3 regions of the Mesorhizobium sp. M8A.F.Ca.ET.202.01.1.1 genome follow, and region 2 is predicted to be linked to each of the others. Evidence: predicted binding sites of a transcription regulator. Region 2 holds the regulator's gene; each other region holds the start of a gene.
What was found. Region 2 encodes PhoB, which activates phosphate uptake and scavenging genes when phosphate is short. Its sites were predicted from a motif close to TGTCATNNANCTGTCAT; they were not measured.

Region 1: the regulator PhoB is predicted to act here: its motif matches at 2,448-2,464, upstream of EN845_RS26210 (ceramide glucosyltransferase).
Region 3: the regulator PhoB is predicted to act here: its motif matches at 2,929-2,945, upstream of EN845_RS03790 (LTA synthase family protein).

Annotation. Positions count from the first base shown of each region.
Region 1 is NZ_SRUN01000013.1:215,287-221,342, reverse strand. It holds gene EN845_RS26215 (O-succinylhomoserine sulfhydrylase) at 1-1,168, shown strand, start outside; gene EN845_RS26210 (ceramide glucosyltransferase) at 1,196-2,347, opposite strand; gene apaG (Co2+/Mg2+ efflux protein ApaG) at 2,568-2,960, shown strand; gene EN845_RS26200 (Hsp33 family molecular chaperone) at 3,196-4,227, opposite strand; gene argF (ornithine carbamoyltransferase) at 4,357-5,268, opposite strand; gene EN845_RS26190 (aspartate aminotransferase family protein) at 5,285-6,056, opposite strand, start outside.
Region 2 is NZ_SRUN01000007.1:228,049-234,104, reverse strand. It holds gene xylF (D-xylose ABC transporter substrate-binding protein) at 1-655, opposite strand, end outside; gene EN845_RS17555 (ROK family protein) at 920-2,164, shown strand; gene phoB (phosphate regulon transcriptional regulator PhoB) at 2,422-3,111, opposite strand; gene phoU (phosphate signaling complex protein PhoU) at 3,130-3,837, opposite strand; gene pstB (phosphate ABC transporter ATP-binding protein PstB) at 3,863-4,666, opposite strand; gene pstA (phosphate ABC transporter permease PstA) at 4,663-5,514, opposite strand; gene pstC (phosphate ABC transporter permease subunit PstC) at 5,518-6,056, opposite strand, start outside.
Region 3 is NZ_SRUN01000001.1:701,784-707,839, forward strand. It holds gene fabF (beta-ketoacyl-ACP synthase II) at 1-486, opposite strand, end outside; gene EN845_RS03775 (acyl carrier protein) at 521-757, opposite strand; gene fabG (3-oxoacyl-[acyl-carrier-protein] reductase) at 970-1,707, opposite strand; gene fabD (ACP S-malonyltransferase) at 1,765-2,706, opposite strand; gene EN845_RS03790 (LTA synthase family protein) at 2,951-4,912, shown strand; gene EN845_RS03795 (pilus assembly protein) at 4,958-6,056, opposite strand, start outside.

The DNA of each region.
Region 1 (6,056 bases), on a different contig from region 2:
GAAACCTCAGACGGCACTCGTGCATGGCGGAACCCTGCGTTCCCAATTCGGCGAAACCGCCGAGGCGATGTACCTGACCCAGGGCTATGTCTATAAAACCGCCCAGGCGGCGGAAGCCCGCTTCAAGGGCGAAGAGCCTGGCTTCATCTATTCGCGTTACGCCAACCCGACCGTCGACATGTTCGAAAAGCGCATGTGCGCTCTCGAAGGCGCCGAGGACGCGCGCGCCACGGCGTCGGGCATGGCGGCGGTGACCGCGGCCCTTCTGTGCAGCGTCAAGGCCGGCGATCATATCATTGCGGCGCGCGCGCTGTTCGGCTCCTGTCGCTGGGTGGTCGAGACGCTGGCGCCGCGCTATGGCATCGAGGCGACCTTGGTCGACGGCACCGATATCGCCAATTGGGAAAAGGCGGTCAGGCCGAACACCAAGCTGTTCTTCCTGGAAAGCCCGACCAATCCGACGCTGGAAGTCGTCGACATATCAGCCGTCGCCTCGCTTGCCAATTCGATCGGCGCGCGGCTTGTCGTCGACAATGTCTTCGCCACGCCGCTGCAGCAGAAGCCGTTGCAGCTTGGTGCGCACATCGTCGTCTACTCGGCCACCAAGCATATTGACGGCCAGGGCCGTTGCCTCGGCGGCGTCATCCTGTCGGACAAGAAGTGGATCGACGAAAACCTGCACGACTATTTCCGCCACACCGGCCCCAGCCTGTCGCCGTTCAATGCCTGGACCTTGCTGAAGGGGCTCGAAACGCTGCCGCTGCGCGTGCGCCAGCAGACGGAAAGCGCCGGCAGGATCGCCGACTTCCTGGCCGAGCAGCCGCAGATCGCCCGCGTCATCTATCCCGGCCGCGCCGACCATCCGCAGGCCGCCATCGTCAAGAAGCAGATGTCGGGCGGCTCGACGCTGATCTGCCTCGACGTCAAGGGCGGCAAGCCGGCGGCCTTCGCGCTGCAGAACGCCCTCGACATCGTGCTGATCTCGAACAATCTCGGCGATGCCAAGAGCCTGATCACCCATCCGGCGACGACGACGCACAAGAACCTGAGCGACGAGGCCCGCGCCGAACTCGGCATCGGGCCAGGGACGCTCAGGCTGTCGGTCGGCCTGGAGGACGCCGACGACCTGCTGGAAGACATCGCGCAGGCGCTGAAGACCGCCAAATAGGCTGTTTGGGAGCGTCGGTCGCGGCGATCAGGCGCGCGACGGCGTCTCCTCCAGTTCGGCCGCCTTGGTGCGGATGGTCATTACGTTGCCGCGCCAGTCGACGGCGCCGCCGAGCCAGCCGCGCGCCCAGAGGGTTGGGAGCATCACGTCCCGCGCAATCATGGCCGCGACCATGCGCGGCGACAGGTACCAGCCCTTGGACAAGGCCAGTGCGCACTCCGGAAGGTAGAAGGCCGCCAACACGGCAATCGCGGTTGCCCAGAGGCTGATGCCGGCGCTCGCCGCAGCAACCAGGGCAAGCGCGAGAGGCACCGCCGCGCCGGTCAGGATTTCGGGCGCGAAGAACAGCGGGAAGGTGACGCGGCGCAGGCGCGCCCAGCGGGCCTGACGCGACCAGATCTCGCCAAGCGTGCGCTGGCCGAGCGGCTGCTCGAAGGGCGCGGCAACGAGATTGACGCGCAAGCCGAGGCCGTTCACCAGCTTGGTGGCGGCAGCGTCCTCGGCGATCTCGGCGGCCAGCGCCCGAATGCCGCCATTGGCATCCAGCATCGGCTTGTTCCACAGCATGCTCTTGCCCTGGGCAAAGCCGAGGCCGAGCGCCTCGCCGGCATACTGCCAGCGGGCCTGCAATGTGTTAAGGAAGGCGCATTCGACATCGGCCCAGAAACCCTCGGGCCGCGAGCCGATCGGCGTCGAGCAGACAAGGCCGGTGTCGGGCCGCCATGCCGCCATCATGTGCTCGACATAGTTCCTCGGCATCAGGACGTTGGAATCGGCAAGGATGACCCAGTTGTGGCGTGCCGCTTCCCAACCCTTGACGCAATTGTTGAGCTTTGGATTGGCGCTGACGCGGTCGTCACCGATCAGCAGCCGGGCCGGCACCTTGGGAAACCGGGCAATCGCCCTGTTTATCAGTTTGACCACCGGATCGTCGGGATGGGCGACGCAGAAGATCAGTTCGTAGCGTGGCCAGTCGAGGGCGAAGGCGCGTTCCAGCGTCTCATGCGTGAACGGCTCGACGCCCCGCGACGGGACGACGATCGAGACCGGTTGCGGCTTGCCGGCTGGCGGGGCGATCGTGTTGCGCCGTTTCAGCTGTGAAGCGGCGAGCGAAATGCTGGCGGCGTTTGAAAGGATGAGTGCGGTCGAAAGCGAGGCGGCTATGAAGGTGAGTTCCATCGAGATCTGGTCACTCCGGAAAGGCGGCCGGCATCGTGGCCGTTTTCAACAGTTCGACAGAGCGCCGAGTCGCCCGGTTCGTGCACACCACCATTGTCGTGTGTCACTTAAATGACATTCTTTGCCGGCACCTGCGGTTCAAGGTCAGCCGCGACAAGACGCGCACGTTGACCTGCTCACCGGGAGCGCTGAAAGTCATCGGGTTGTTTTGGAGCCGCTCATGTACCGCGCCGTGACGCGCAACATCGAAGTGCAGGTCAGGCCGTTCTATCTCGAGGACCGTTCGGATCCCTCGGAGAACCGCTATGTCTGGGGCTATCAGATAACGATCGACAACCAGTCGGACGAGTTCGTGCAGTTGTTGTCGCGCTATTGGCACATCACCGATGGCGCCGGCCGGGTCGAGGAAGTGCGCGGGCCGGGCGTTGTCGGCGACCAGCCGGAACTCAATCCCGGCGACAGCTATCAATACACGTCCGGCTGCCCGCTCTCGACACCGTCCGGGATCATGGTCGGACGCTACACGATGCGCAACAAGCGCGGCGAGACCTTCGACATCGCCATCCCCGCCTTCTCGCTCGATCTGCCGGGGACAAGGCGCACGGTGAATTAGCGTCTTTTCTCCCGTCACTATACGGGGGAGTTGAGGAATGGTCCGCGAAGCGGACGAAAAGCCAATTGCTTGGCTTTTCGAGTGACGACCGTCCGGCAGGACAATGAGGGCAGCGCCGAGCTTGCGAGAATTTCTTCAGATAGAGCCAAGGAGCTCCTGTACTAACGCTGGCGCTGCCCCTCATCCGCCTGCCGGCACCTTCTCCCCGTATAGTGACGGGGAGAAGGGACTAGCTTTACTGAGCCGCAAACTCGGCCGGATCGAAGTCGTACTGGGTCGAGCAGAACTCGCAGGCGACGTGGATGCCGCCATCCTCGGTGCTGTCCTTGATCTCCTGCGCGGAGAAGCCTTCGAGGATATCGCGGATCTTGTCCCTGGAGCACGAGCACTGGTCGGTGACCGGGACGCCGCCGAAGACGCGCACGCCATGCTCGTGGAACAAGCGATAGAGCAGCCGCTCGGCGCCGATGGTCGGGTCGATCAGCTCGGTCGGCTCGATGGTGCCCAGCAAGGCGAGGAGTTCCTGCCAGGAATTATCGGCCGGATCGTGGACTTCCTCGCGCGGATCGCCATCGCCACCCGGCAGGTCCGGGACGCGCATGCGCTCGGGCGATTGCGGCAGGAACTGCGCCAGTATGCCGCCGGCGCGCCACTGCTCGCGCGCACCGCCGATACCGGGCGTCAGCAGCTTGGCGACCGAGAGCCTGATATCCGTCGGGATCTGTTCCGACTGGCGGAAATAGGTGCGCGCCGCGTCTTCCAGCGTTTCGCCGTCGAGCTGGACGATGCCCTGATAGCGCTGCGTATGGGCGCCCTGATCGATGGTCAGCGCCAGCACGCCGCTGCCAAGCAGCGTTTGCTGCGAGGTCTCGCCGGCCGCGACCAGCGCTTCGAGCCGATCCGCGTCGAAACGCGCATAGGCGCGCAGCGCCGAGGGCGTGGAAAAGTCCGCGACCAGCATGTCGACAGGCCCGTCGGTACCGGTCTGCAGGATGAACTTGCCTTCGAACTTGAGCGAGGTGCCGAGCAGCACCGTCAGCACACAGGCTTCCGCCAGCAGGCGGGCGACCGGCTCGGGATAGTCGTGGCGGCCAAGGATGGCGTCGAGCATCGGCCCGAGCTGCACCGTGCGGCCACGCACGTCGAGCGGACCGACTTCGAAGGGAACGACGTGATCGTCGCCGGCGTAGCCGAACTCGCCGAGTTTGGGGTGATGTTCAGTCACTTGATGGCTTTCCAACATGACAAAGCTCCAGGGCGCGGCCATGCGGCCCTGGTGGGCACATGCGTCCAAACGCGCTTGATTTGCGTGATGCGGCGCAGATAGGCATCGCGCCCCCGCAGATCAAGCGCCTGGGCATTTCAGGCGCCAAGACATATCAAGCAACAAGACACATCAAGCACCGAGACACCAGGCAAGCACGGCCTTCTGGGCGTGCAGCCGGTTTTCGGCCTCGTCGAAGACCACCGAATGCGGTCCGTCGATGACCTCGTCGGTCACCTCCTCACCGCGATGGGCCGGCAGGCAATGCATGAACAGGGCGTCGGGCTTTGCCTTGGCCATCAGCGCCGCGTTGACCTGATAGGGCGAGAAGACATTGTGGCCGCGGGCACGGTGTTCCTGGCCCATCGACACCCAGCAGTCGGTGACGATGCAGTCGGCCTGGTCGACGGCTTCTTCGGGCGAGCGGGTGAAATGCAGCTTGCCGCCATGCGCCTTGGACCAGTCGACATGCTTCTGCGCCGGTTCGCTGCCTTCGGGTACGGCGACGTTGAGATTGAAGCGGAACCGTGCCGAGGCCTCGAGCAGCGAGTGTAGCACGTTGTTGCCGTCGCCGGTCCAGGCAATGGTCTTGCCGGCCACCGGACCGCGATGCTCCTCGAAAGTCATGATGTCGGCCATCAGCTGGCAGGGGTGGGTGTCGTCGGTCAGCCCGTTGATCACCGGAACGGTGGCATTCTCGGTCAACTCTAGCAGCCGCTCGTGCGAGGTGGTGCGGATCATGATGGCGTCGACATAGCGCGACAGCACCTTGGCGGTGTCGGCGATGGTCTCGGAGCGGCCGAGCTGCATCTCGGTGCCGGTCAACATGATGGTCTCGCCGCCAAGCTGGCGCATGCCGACGTCGAAAGAAACGCGCGTGCGCGTCGACGGTTTGTCGAAGATCATGGCCAGCACCTTGCCTTCGAGCGGCTTGGTCCGCTCGCCGGCCCTGAGACGCGCCTTTCGCGTCACCGCATCATCCAGCATGAAGCGCAAATCGCCTTCGGAAACGGTGGAAAGATCGGTGAAATGGCGAACTGACATCAGGAATGGTTCCGGATTACTTCGCGGCGGCGGAGGCAATGGCCTCCGACAGGCCCTTGGCGCCGGCGCGGATGCGGCCGAGCGCTTCGTGAATCTCGGCATCGGTGACGGTCAGCGGCGGCAGCAGGCGAATGACGTTGTCGCCGGCCGGAACCGCCAGCAAATGCTGGTCGCGCAGCGCCATGTTCACCTTGCCGTTGGGCATCGCGCATTTGAGGCCGAGCATCAGCCCGGTGCCCCTGATATCCTCCATCACCTCGGGGAATTCGTCGGCTACCGACGCAAGCCCCTGCTTCATCAGCAGCGCCTTGCGCTGGACATCCTCGAGAAATCCATCTTCCAGCACGACGTCGAGGACGGCGTTGCCGACCGCCATTGCCAGCGGATTGCCGCCGAACGTGGTGCCGTGCACGCCGGCGGTCATGCCGACGGCCGCTTCATCGGTGGCAAGGCAGGCGCCCATCGGGAAGCCGCCGCCAATGCCCTTGGCGATTGCCATGATGTCGGGCGTCACACCCGACCACTCATGCGCGAACAGCTTGCCGGTACGGCCAATGCCGCACTGAACCTCATCGTAGATCAACAACAGGCCGTGCTGCTCGCAGAGCTGCCGCAGACGCTTCAACGACTGTGTCGGTACCGGGCGGATGCCGCCCTCGCCCTGCACCGGCTCGATCAGGATCGCGGCGGTCTCGGGCGTGATCGCTTTTTCAGCGGCGTCGATGTCGTCGAAGCCGACCTGATCGAAGCCTTCGACCTTGGGTCCGAAGCCCTCGAGATATTTGTAC
Region 2 (6,056 bases):
TGGCCGCGACCACCGCGTCGACCTTGTTGTCATTGGCGGTGAGGAACTGCTCCATGTTCTTCTGGGCGTTGGCGGGCAGCCAGCCGTCCGTATAGGCCTCGCCGACATTCTTGATCTTGCCCGAGTCGATGGCTTCCTTCAGCACTTCCATCGAGCCCGAGAACAGGAAGTCGGCATTCGGGTCGGCACCCGAGCCCTTGATGAAGACGTAGTTGCCTTCAGGCTTCACCTTGAACACTTCGCGGGCCTGCATGCGGCCGACTTCCTTGTTGTCGAAGGTCAGGTAGAAGACGTCCTTGTTTTCGATCAGGCGGTCATAGCCGACGACCGGAATGCCCTCGTCGAGCGCTTTCTGCACCGCCGGACCGATGGCCGAGGCATCCTGCGCCAGGATGATCAGCGAATTGGCGCCCTGCGAAATCAGGCTCTCGACATCGGTCAGCTGCTTGCCGGGATTGGACTGCGCATCGGCGGAAATGTACTTGTCGCCCGCGGCCTCGATCGCCTTCTTCATGGCGGCCTCGTCGGTCTTCCAGCGCTCTTCCTGGAAGTTGGACCAGGAAACGCCGATGACCTTGTCCTTCGCCTGCGCGACCGACACCAGTGTCAGCGACATGGCGACACCCGCCAGGATGGCGGCTGTGAATCTCTTCATGATATCCTCCCTGCGCCGCGTATGGCGCGACCAAACTGGCCCGAAGGCCGGCACAAAGGCTCTATTTTTTCGAGCCTCGAAAAAACACTGGTCCATCGCCAGAACACTGTCAACATCGATTCTGATGGATTTTGAGGTGCCAGAAATTTTTTTTCGAGCCTCGCAATAAATAAATGACAGCACCGGCCGCTTCTGCCAGTGTTTGACCCTGTTGCCGGAGGTATTCGAGGGGGATCAAGAACCGCGGCAGCCGGGAGGGAAAGCATGTCGGTGGGAATCCGCCACGACGATCTGCGCCGGCGCAACCGCGCAATGGTGATTGCAGCCGTGCGCCGGGATGGTCAGCCCTCGCGCACCGAGATCGCCGCCACCACTGGCCTCAGCCACTCGACCATATCGGCGATATCCGCCGACCTGATCGGCGAAGGTATCCTGACCGAAGGCAAGCCGAACGAGGCCGGCTCGCTCAAACGCGGCCGGCCGCAGGTTGGCCTCGGCCTCAACCCCGAGGCCGCGGCTGTGATGACCGTGGTGCTGTCGCTGAATTTCCTATCCGTCGCCGTCATCGATTATGCCGGCCAGGTGGTCGCCGAGGAGCAGCGCCGGCTGGACACGCTGACCATGTCGCGCGAGGCGCTGATCGGCGAATGCACGGCAATAGTGCGCCGCCGCATCGAGGACCCCGATCTCGATATCCGCAGTGTTGCCCGCATCGCGCTGGCGATCCAGGGCATCACCGACACCAAGGCGCGTGCCATGCTGTGGTCGCCGATCACGCCGCAGACGGACATTGCCTTCGCCGACATACTCGAAGCCGAATTCGGCATCCCCGCCACCATGGAGAACGACTGCAACATGATGGCGGTGGCGTTGCGCTGGCGCGACCCTCAACGCTACCGCGACGACTTCATCGCCATCCTGCTCTCGCACGGCATCGGCATGGGCCTGGTGCTCAAGGGCGAACTGTTCACCGGCACCCATTCATCGGGCGGCGAATTCGGCCACATGATCCATCGCCCGGGCGGCGCGCTCTGCCGTTGCGGGCGGCGCGGCTGCGTCGAGGCCTATGCCGGCAACTATGCCATCTGGCGTAATGCCAGGCAGCTTGGCGAGGACGCCGAACCGGTCGCCGATGTCAGCGACGCGCAGATGCGGACACTCGCCGCGACGGCAAGGGAGAAAGACGGACCGGAGCGCGAAGCCTATCGCAAGGCGGGCGAGGCGCTGGGCTATGGGCTGGGCAGCCTGTTCGCGCTGATCGACCCGGCGCCGGTCGCCATGGTCGGTGTCAGTGCCGCCGCCTTCGATCTGATCGAGCCGGCCTTGCGCGAGGCCATCGCCCAGACCGCCGGCGGCCAGCATTCGGAATCGATTTCCTTCGACACCGAGCCGAACGAACTGCCGCTCATCCGCGAAGGCTGCGCCATGCGCGCCTTGACCTTCGTCGACCAGGAGATTTTCGCGCCGGGAGTGCAGGCGAGAGGCAGTGCTGGGAAGAGCGTGGCCTGAGCGAACGCTCCGGTGAATGAATCACCACCAATGCTGGAGGTTGGCCGAGCGCCCTCAAGGTCGTGATCCCTGGGCGGAGCAGCCGCGAAGCGGCGTCGCGGAGACCCTGGGATCCATGCCGTGACCTCGATCGTAGAGTGCAACGGCGCAGAATTCTGCACTGCGGCGACGCGTCGAGGTCCCGGCATGGATCCTCGGGTCTGCGCCGCGTCGCTTCGCTCGCGGATGACGAAGTCAGGGGCGTAGCCGCCCTCGACCTAGTCTTCCCTGATCGCGTAGCCCGCTCCGCGGATGGTGCGGATGACGTCGGGCATGCGGCCATTGTTGACCGCTTTGCGCAGCCGGCCGACATGTACGTCCACCGTGCGCTCGTCGATATAGATCGTCTCGCCCCAGACATTGTCGAGCAACTGGCTGCGCGAGAACACCCGGCCGGGATGGCGCATCATGAATTCGAGCAGCCGGAACTCGGTCGGTCCGAGCCGGATTTCGCTCTTCTTGCGATAGACCCGGTGCGATTCACGGTCGAGCACGATGTCGCCGACCTTGAGCACGCTGGACAGCACTTCCGGCTTGGCGCGACGCAGCAGCGCCTTGACCCGGGCCATGAATTCCGGCGTCGAGAACGGCTTGACCAGATAGTCGTCGGCGCCGGTCGAAAGGCCACGCACGCGGTCGCTCTCCTCACCGCGCGCCGTCAGCATGATGATCGGCAACCTCTCGGTCTCGGGCCGCATTCGCAGGCGCCGACAGAGTTCGATGCCGGAAACCGCCGGCACCATCCAGTCGAGCACCAGGAGGTCGGGCACATTCTCCTGGAGGCGGATCTCGGCTTCGTCGCCGCGCGTCACCACCTCGACCTGATAGCCTTCCGATTCCAGATTGTAGCGGAGGAGCACGCCGAGCGGCTCCTCGTCCTCCACCACCATGATGCGTGGCGCGATCATTGGCAGATCATCCTATCGTCAAGCCGCCGGCGCCGACATCGCCGTCTCGTCCTGCTTAGGACGATTGGCGGGCAGTTGCGTTCCGGTCAGCACATAATACGCATTCTCGGCGATGTTGGTCACATGGTCGCCGATGCGCTCGAGATTCTTGGCGCAGAACAAGAGATGCGTGCAAGCCGTGATGTTGCGCGGATCCTCCATCATGTAGGTCAGCAGTTCGCGGAACACCGAGGTGTATTTGACGTCGATGCGTTCGTCGTCATTCCTGAGCTTGGCGAGGGCGGCGGCATCGCCGGCCGCATATTCCTCGACCACGCCCTGCACCTGGATCAGCACCAGCTGCGCCATGGAATCGATCGAGTGCGACAGGTCGCGCGGCGTGGCGGTGAGGCCGACGGAACCGACGCGCTTGGCGATGTTCTTGGCAAGGTCGCCGATGCGCTCGAGGTCGCCCGCCATGCGGATCGAGCCGACGACATGACGCAGATCGTCGGCCATCGGCTGGCGCTTGGCGATCAGGGTGATGGCGCGGTCGTCGAGTTCGCGCTGGCGCGCATCCATGATGGCGTCGTCGGAGACGACGCGCTGTGCCAGCGCGTTGTCGGAATTCAGCAGAGCCTTGGTGGCGCCGCCGACCATCGTGCCGGCGAGATCGCCCATGTCGCTGATCAGCCTGCTGATCTGTCCGAGATCCTCATCGAAGGCTGCGACTGTGTGTTCGGCCATGATCCTGGTCCTCGTATGCGTGATATCAGCCGAAGCGGCCGGTGATGTAGTCCTGCGTGCGCTTCTCGCGAGGCGACGTGAAGATCTTCTCGGTCTTGTCGAATTCGACCAGTTCGCCCAGATACATGAACGCCGTCTGGCGCGACACGCGCGCCGCCTGCTGCATGTTGTGGGTGACGATGACGATCGTGTAGTCGGCCTGCAGCTCGTCGATCAGTTCCTCGATCTTGGCGGTCGACAGCGGATCGAGCGCCGACGCTGGTTCGTCGAGCAGGATGACTTCCGGCTTCACCGCCACGGTGCGGGCGATGCAAAGACGCTGCTGCTGGCCGCCCGACAGGCTGAGGCCGCTGGCGTTGAGCTTGTCCTTGACCTCGGTCCACAATGCCGCGCGCTTCAGCGCCTGTTCGACACGGCCGTCCATCTCGGACTTGCTGATCTTCTCGTAGAGACGGACGCCGAAAGCGATGTTCTCGTAGATCGACATCGGGAACGGCGTCGGCTTCTGGAACACCATGCCGATCTTGGTGCGCAGGAGATTGAGATCCTGCGAGCGGTCGAGGATGTTCTGGCCGTCGAGCAGCACCTGGCCGTCGGCGCTCTGCTTCGGGTAGAGCTCGTAGATGCGGTTGAAGACGCGCAGCAGCGTCGACTTCCCGCAGCCCGACGGGCCGATGAAGGCGGTGACGCTGCGCTCGGGCAGCGACAGGCTGATATCCTTCAACGCCTTCGACTGGCCGTAGTAGAAGTTGAGGTTCTTGACCTCGATCTTGGCCTTATCCACGGCCACTTCGGGCGTGTTCAACTCGGTGGACAACATCGGTTTCATCTGTCCTCTCTGCGTCCGGTAAGGCTGCGGGCGAAAATGCTCAGGCCGAGAACCGTCAGGGTGATTATGAGTGCGCCGGTCCATGCCAGTTGCTGCCATTCCTCATAGGGGCTGAGAGCGAACTGGAAGATGGTGACAGGCAGGCTGGCCATCGGCGCGTTGAGATTGCTCGACCAGAACTGGTTGTTGAGCGCGGTGAAGAGCAGCGGCGCCGTCTCGCCGGAGATGCGGGCGATGGCGAGCAATATGCCGGTGACGATGCCGGAGAGCGCGGCGCGGTAAGCGACAGATTTGATGACCACCCAGCGCGGCGCGCCGATCGCGGTGCCGGCTTCACGCAGCGCGTTCGGCACCAGGTTGAGCATGTCCTCGGTGGTGCGCACCACGACCGGAATGACCAGGATGGCCAGCGCAACGGCGCCGGCAATGGCGGAGAAATGTCCCATCGGCCGCACCATCAGCTCGTAGACGAACAGGCCGATGATGATCGATGGCGCCGACAACAGGATATCGTTGATGAAGCGCACGATGGTGGTGAGCTTGGAGAAGCGGCCGTATTCGGCCATGTAGGTACCGGCGAGCACGCCGATCGGCGTGCCGACGATCACGGCGATGATCGTCATCACCACGCTGCCGTAGATGGCATTGAGCAGGCCGCCGGCGTCGCCGGGCGGAGGCGTCATTTCGGTGAACACGGCCAGCGAGACGCCGGACAGGCCCTTGTAGAGCAGCGCGCCGAGGATAAGCGCCAGCCAGGCGAGGCCAATGCCGGCGGCGACGACGCACAGCGTCATCATCACGCCATTCCTGCGCTTGCGGCTTTGGTGAAGCGATGCGGCTGTGGACATCGGTCAGGCTCCCGTACGGGCGTCGATGCGCATCAGCATGTAGCGTGCGATGGCAAGGATGAGGAAGGTGATGACGAACAGGATCAGGCCGAGCGCCACCAGCGAGGAGGTGTAGAGATCGCCAACGGCTTCGGTGAATTCGTTGGCGATGGTCGCCGAGATCGTCGTGGCGGGCGCGAACAGCGAAGTCGAGATGCGGTGCGCGTTGCCGATGACGAAAGTGACGGCCATCGTTTCGCCGAGCGCACGGCCAAGGGCGAGCATGACGCCGCCCATGATACCGATCCGGGTATAGGGAATGACCACGCGCCGCGTCACTTCCCAGGTCGTGCAACCGATGCCGTAGGCCGACTCTTTCAGCACCGACGGCACGGTGTCGAACACGTCCTTGGTGATCGAGGTGATGAAAGGCAGGATCATGATGGCGAGGATCATCGCCGAGGTGAGCAGGCCGATACCATAGGGCGGGCCGGCAAACAGATTGTTGAGCCCGGGAACACCATGGAACAGCCAGATGATAAAGGGTTGCACCGTCGTCTGCA
Region 3 (6,056 bases), on a different contig from region 2:
GGGGCCTTTCAATCCGTGCCGGATCGAAACCTGGCCCGACACGAGATTGATGATGTTTCCGGGAATGAAGAATGGGCTGATGCGGCGCGGGCCGCGTTCCTTCAGGATGATCGCGTTCTCGGCGATGCCCTCGAGACCGCCGATGCCGGAGCCGATCAGCACACCGGTGGCGCAACGCTCTTCTTCGGTGGAAGGCTGCCAGCCGGAATCCTTCAGCGCTTCATCGGCGGCCGCGATCCCGTACAGGATGAAGTCGCCGATCTTGCGAAGTTCCTTCGGCTCGAGAATGGCTTCGGGATTGAGCGTACCGTTGGAGCCGTCGCCACGCGGAATGACGTGGGCGATCTTGCAGGCAAGATCGTCCACTTCGAACTCGGTGACGCGCTTGGCAGCGCTGCGGCCGGTCAGCAGTTGCTTCCAGCCGTGCTCGAAGCCCATGCCGAACGGCGAAACCAGGCCAAGGCCCGTGACGACGACACGCCTCATCGCAGGTCCTCCCCGGTGACGACTGCGGAAAGCGTCAGGCCGAAGCCTTGTCGATGTACTTCACCGCATCGCCAACGGTCAGAATGGTCTCTGCTGCGTCGTCGGGGATCTCGACGCCGAATTCTTCTTCGAACGCCATGACGAGTTCAACCGTGTCGAGGCTGTCAGCGCCCAGATCATCGATGAAGCTCGCCTGCTCCGTCACTTTGTCGGCATCGACGCCAAGGTGCTCGATGACGATCTTCTTGACGCGCTCTGCGGTGTCACTCATTTGGGGCATCCTCGTCTTTTGTTTGTCTGTCTTCGTTAGCGGGCGGAATGCCGCTAATCAAGCTGAAAGATGGTCCTGCCGGAAACGCAACGGCCACGGACCGGTTTTTGCCCGAACCGCCGGGTTGCGGGCCGCATTACACGAAAAATTGCCGAGGTCCAAGCCGAAATGGTGGGTTTTCACAGCGCGGCGATGTTGCTGCCGGAGCTCGCTCAGATCATCGCCATGCCGCCATTCACGTGGATGGTTTGCCCGGTTACGTAGGCGGCCTCGTTCGAAGCCAGATAAGCAACGGCGGACGCCACTTCGGCACTGGTGCCCATGCGCTTCGTCGGGATCGCCGCCATGATCGCCTCTTTCTGCTTCTCGTTGAGCTTGTCGGTCATCGCCGATTCGATGAAGCCCGGAGCGACGCAGTTGACGGTGATGTTGCGGGTGGCGATTTCCTGCGCCAGCGATTTGGACAAGCCGATCATGCCGGCCTTGGAGGCGCAGTAGTTCGCCTGGCCGGGATTGCCGGTCACGCCGACCACCGATGTGATGTTGATGATGCGGCCATGGCGGCGGCGCATCATCGGGTGGGTCAGTTCACGGGTCAGCCGGAAAACGGCGGTGAGATTGACCTCCAGCACCGTATCCCAGTCGGCGTCCGACATGCGCACGAACAGGCCGTCCTTGGTGATGCCGGCATTGTTGACCAGGATATCGACGCCCTCGAGATCGGCCTCCGCCTTCTGGCCGAGTGTCTTGACCTCGTCACGGTTCGACAGGTTGGCCGGGAACAGCTTGACCCGATCGCCCAGTTCGGAGGCCAGCGTTTCCAGTTTCTCGACGCGCGTGCCGTGCAGGCCGACGATCGCGCCCTGCGCATGCAGCACCCTGGCGATCGCCTCGCCGATGCCCCCCGATGCGCCGGTGACAAGCGCCTTGCGGCCGGTCAATTCGAACATTTTTGTCTCCAGGTTGAGAAGAGGGCGCCCCTTATAGGGATGGTCTCAAATGGCGCTTTATGCAAGCGCCGCAAGTGCCGCCTCGACCTCGGCCGAGGAACCGACGGACGCGGTGGCGATATCGCGGTTGATGCGGCGAGCCAGTCCCGAAAGCACCTTGCCGGCACCGATCTCGTAAAGCGTGGTGATGCCGTTGGCGCCGAACCATTCCACCGTTTCGCGCCAGCGCACGCGACCGGTCACCTGCTCGACCAAGCGCCCGGCGATCTCGTCGGGATCGGTCGACGGCTGCACCGATACGTTGGACACGACGGGAACGACTGGCGCGGTCTTTGCCACGCCGGCAAGCGCCTCGCGCATGACGTTGGCCGCCGGCGCCATCAGCGCCGAATGGAAGGGCGCCGACACCTGCAGCATCAGCGCACGCTTGGCGCCCTTATCGGTGCACAGTTTCGCTGCCAGCTCGACCGCGACCTTTGCACCTGAGATGACCAGCTGGCCGCCGCCATTGTCGTTGGCGATCTGGCAAATCGAGCCCTTGGCGGCCTCGGCGCAGGCATCTTCGACATCGGCCTGCTCCAACCCGATGATCGCCGCCATGGCGCCCTCGCCGGCCGGCACCGCCGCCTGCATGGCGTTACCGCGAATGCGCAGCAGACGAGCGGCATCGGCGACGGAAACGAAGCCGGCGGCGGCGAGTGCCGAATATTCGCCCAGCGAATGGCCGGCGACATAGGCGACCTGGTCCTTCAGCGAGAAACCGCGCGCTTCCAGCGCCCTGATCGCCGCCAGCGATACCGCCATCAGGGCCGGCTGCGCGTTGGCCGTCAGCGTCAAGGTCTCTTCGGGACCTTCCCAGATCAGCTTCGACAGGTTTTCGCCGAGCGCATCATCGACTTCCTGGAAGACCCTGCGCGCTTCGGGAAAGGCATCGGCGAGATCCTTGCCCATGCCGACAGCCTGGCTGCCCTGTCCTGGAAAGGTAAATGCGACGGCCATGCGAGGGCTCCCCAGACTGGTTCTGCTTGCGTGATACTACGAATTTTCCCTGCCTGTGACGCAAGGCAGGCCGCCAAGTCAAGCCACTTCAGCCCATGCCGAAGGCCGTATCCTTGAGCGAGTGCCTGTTCCGAAAGGGCTTTTTGGCGATCACACCTGATGAAAACCGCTCACGAATCGTTTGCTGGCTCTTCTTATTTCCGTCACAGGCGCTAGCTTTGCGTGACAATTATATGACAATCGAATGACGTGGGTTGTCTTTGGGTGGGAAGTTAAAGTGGCAAAGAGTTCGAAACGTGCCGGCAACGCCGCGCCGCAATTCCTGGAAGACGATCCGTCCACCGGCTATCTGCCGGGCCGGCGATGGCCGGTCGTCCGCTACGGGCTGATCAGCCTGGCGATCTCGGCCGTCATGGTGTTCGCCATCGAACTGATCGTGCGCGGTGATGTCGCCGGCACCGTTTCCTTCTTCCTGCAGCCGTTCAAGCCGGGCTGGACCACCATCGTCGTGTTCGCGCTGGTCCTGATCGGCCTCGATGCCGTGCTCGGCCGCAGTCATCAAAGCCTGATGATCGTCGCGCCGCTGACCCTATCGCTGGCCTTTGTCGGCCACCAGAAGTCGCATTATCTCGGCGACCCGCTCTATCCGACGGACTTCCTTTACGCCCGACAGATCTTCGCGCTGTTGCCTCTGCTGGTGCGCGAGCGGCCAATGACCGCGCTCGCCATGGTCGCGGGCATCGTGGTCGGCCTGTCCCTGCTCGTCTACGGCTGGCGTCTTTGGCGCCGCAAGGTTCCAGCCCTCAGCCACAAGGGCCGCCTCGCCCGGCTGACGCTGGCGGTGCCACTGCTCGCCTTCTTCGTCTCAATCATGGACTACGCCACCTTCTCGTGGACCAGGGACCGGCTGCAGATCATCCCGATTATGTGGGACCAGAAGGAAAACTACGCCTCCAACGGCTTTGCGCTCGCCTTCGCGCTCAACGTGCCGATGGCGCACGTCTCTGCCCCGCCGGGCTATTCCGACAAGGCAATCGCGGCGATCGACAGGCCCGATGTGAGCGCCTCGGTGCCGGCCCAGAAGCCAGACATCATCATCGTCATGAGCGAATCCTTCTGGGATTCGACCAAGCTGCCCGGCGTCACCATCACGCCCGATCCGATCCCCAATGTGCGGTCGCTCCGCTCGGGCTCGATGTTCTCGCCCGAATTCGGCGGCATGACCGCCAATATCGAATTCGAAGCGCTGACCGGGTTCTCGAACGCCTTCCTGCCGGCCGGTAGCATCCCCTACCAGCAGTATGTACGCACCCCGACGCCATCGATGGCGACCTTCCTGAAGAGCGAAGGCTATAGGGCACGCGCCATCCATCCAGGCACCAACTGGTTCTGGAATCGCGGCGCCGTCTATGCCGATTTCGGCTTCAACGACTTCAAATCGGAAGAAACGCTGCCGCCTATGGAAAAGCGCGGACCGCTGGCATCCGACGCCGCGATGACCGACGAGATCATCCGCGAAGCCGACGCCAGCGACGACCCCGTCTTCTTCTTCGCGGTCAGCCTGCAGAACCATGGCCCGTATGAGCCGAACCGTTATTCGAACCCGACCCACTCGGTGCAGGCGCCGATCAGCCAGTGGGCGCGGGACTCGCTGCTCTCCTACGCCGAGGGTTCAGCCGACGCGGACCGCGGCCTCGAGCGGCTGATCGAATGGGCCAAGACGCGCGAGCGGCCAACGATTGTCGCCTTTTTCGGTGACCACCTGCCGCCGCTCGGGCCGGTCTATGTCGAGACCGGCTTCCTGAAGGACAACGTCGCGCCCCGCAAGGAACCGACGCCGGAAGCCGCTCTCGAACATCACGCGACTCCGCTGATCATCTGGTCGAACCGTTCGGGCCCGGTCGAGAATCTGGGGACGGTGAGTCCTGCGTTCCTGCCCTATCATATCCTCACCGCCGCGGGCATCACCCACCCCTACTACACCGGCTTCCTGGGCGAGATGCGGGAGCGCTATCGCGTTGTCGACCGCAACCTGCTGCTCACGCCGGCCGGCGCGGCCACGGCCGACTGGTCGCGTCAGAAAGAGATCGACCCGGCGATCCGCGACTTCCGGCTGATCCAGTACGACATGATGTTCGGCAAGCGCCATGCCGCGCCCGACTTCTTCCCCGAGACGGTCGACAAGGTTGTCGCCCATACGAGTTGAGGTCTGGACCCCCCGGATGTATCGCGCGCTCTCGGCATCGGGCGCTCAATTCGTCAGTTGCAGCTTCGAGAACTTGTTGGCGATCTGCTGAAAAACATTCGGCAGCTTGGCCGGATCGTTGACGGCATAATAATCGCTCGGATCGGAAGCGCAGGCGCTGTAAAGCGTGCGGTTGGCGGCGGTGTCGGACTGCAGCACCATCGTGTAAATCTGCACGCCCTGGTTCTTCAACTGCGTGCAGACGCTCTTCGTCCAGCCGTCGACATTGCGGGCCGCCGTCGTCTGATTGTCCGACCCGAAGCGGCCACCCGCCAGATAGCCGTAGGATGTGTAGTCGGACTTCGTCGATTGCTGGCTGGCGCCGTAGACGACGTTCTCACCGTCGGTGAGCAGGAGTACGATCTTGCTGACGCCAGGCGTCTTGAATGGCGCGCCGCCGGTATAGGGCGCGCCGGGCGAGAGCACCCGCATGCCCCAGGACAGCCCCTCCGAGACGTTGGTGCCGGAGCCGTTCCATTCCGTCATCTGGCTCGCCGCCTTACGCAATTTGTCGAAATCGTCGGTCAGGGGAACGACGGGGGTCGGGCAGGAACGGTTGGGACCAACGGTGACGGGAGTTCCTGTCTCGGTGATAAGTTCCTTGGCCGGCGCCACATATTTGGCAACCTGTTCCTTGGTGGCTTTGTCGGGATCGCTGTCGAGGCCGCTGAAGTCGATGCCGAGCCGGTTGTCGCCTTTCTGTTTGTCTAGCTTGACCGTGTCGCTGGCGTCGCTGAGATAGGAATTGTTGTAGTATTTTGCCTCATTGCCATAGGAACTGGACGGCATCTGCGCATCTCCCGGATCATCCGGCGCAAAATAGGGAACGAACAGCGTGTCGGGCTTAGCCGGGTCGGGCGGCGTGTCGGAAATGTTGTAGGCGCCGGCCCGCGCCTCCACGCAGCCCTTCCATCCCGTGTCGTTCCATCCGGGCTCGGCCCATCCGGTGTCCTTGAGCTGCCTGAACAGGGCCATGTGGTTCGGGCGCTTGCCGTCGATGACGGGGAAATTGATACCGTTGGTCGAGGATTTGCCGTCCATGTCGATCCAGGACGGATCGAACCCGTCGCCATTGACGTTCACGGCCGTGACGAAGGGAACCAGC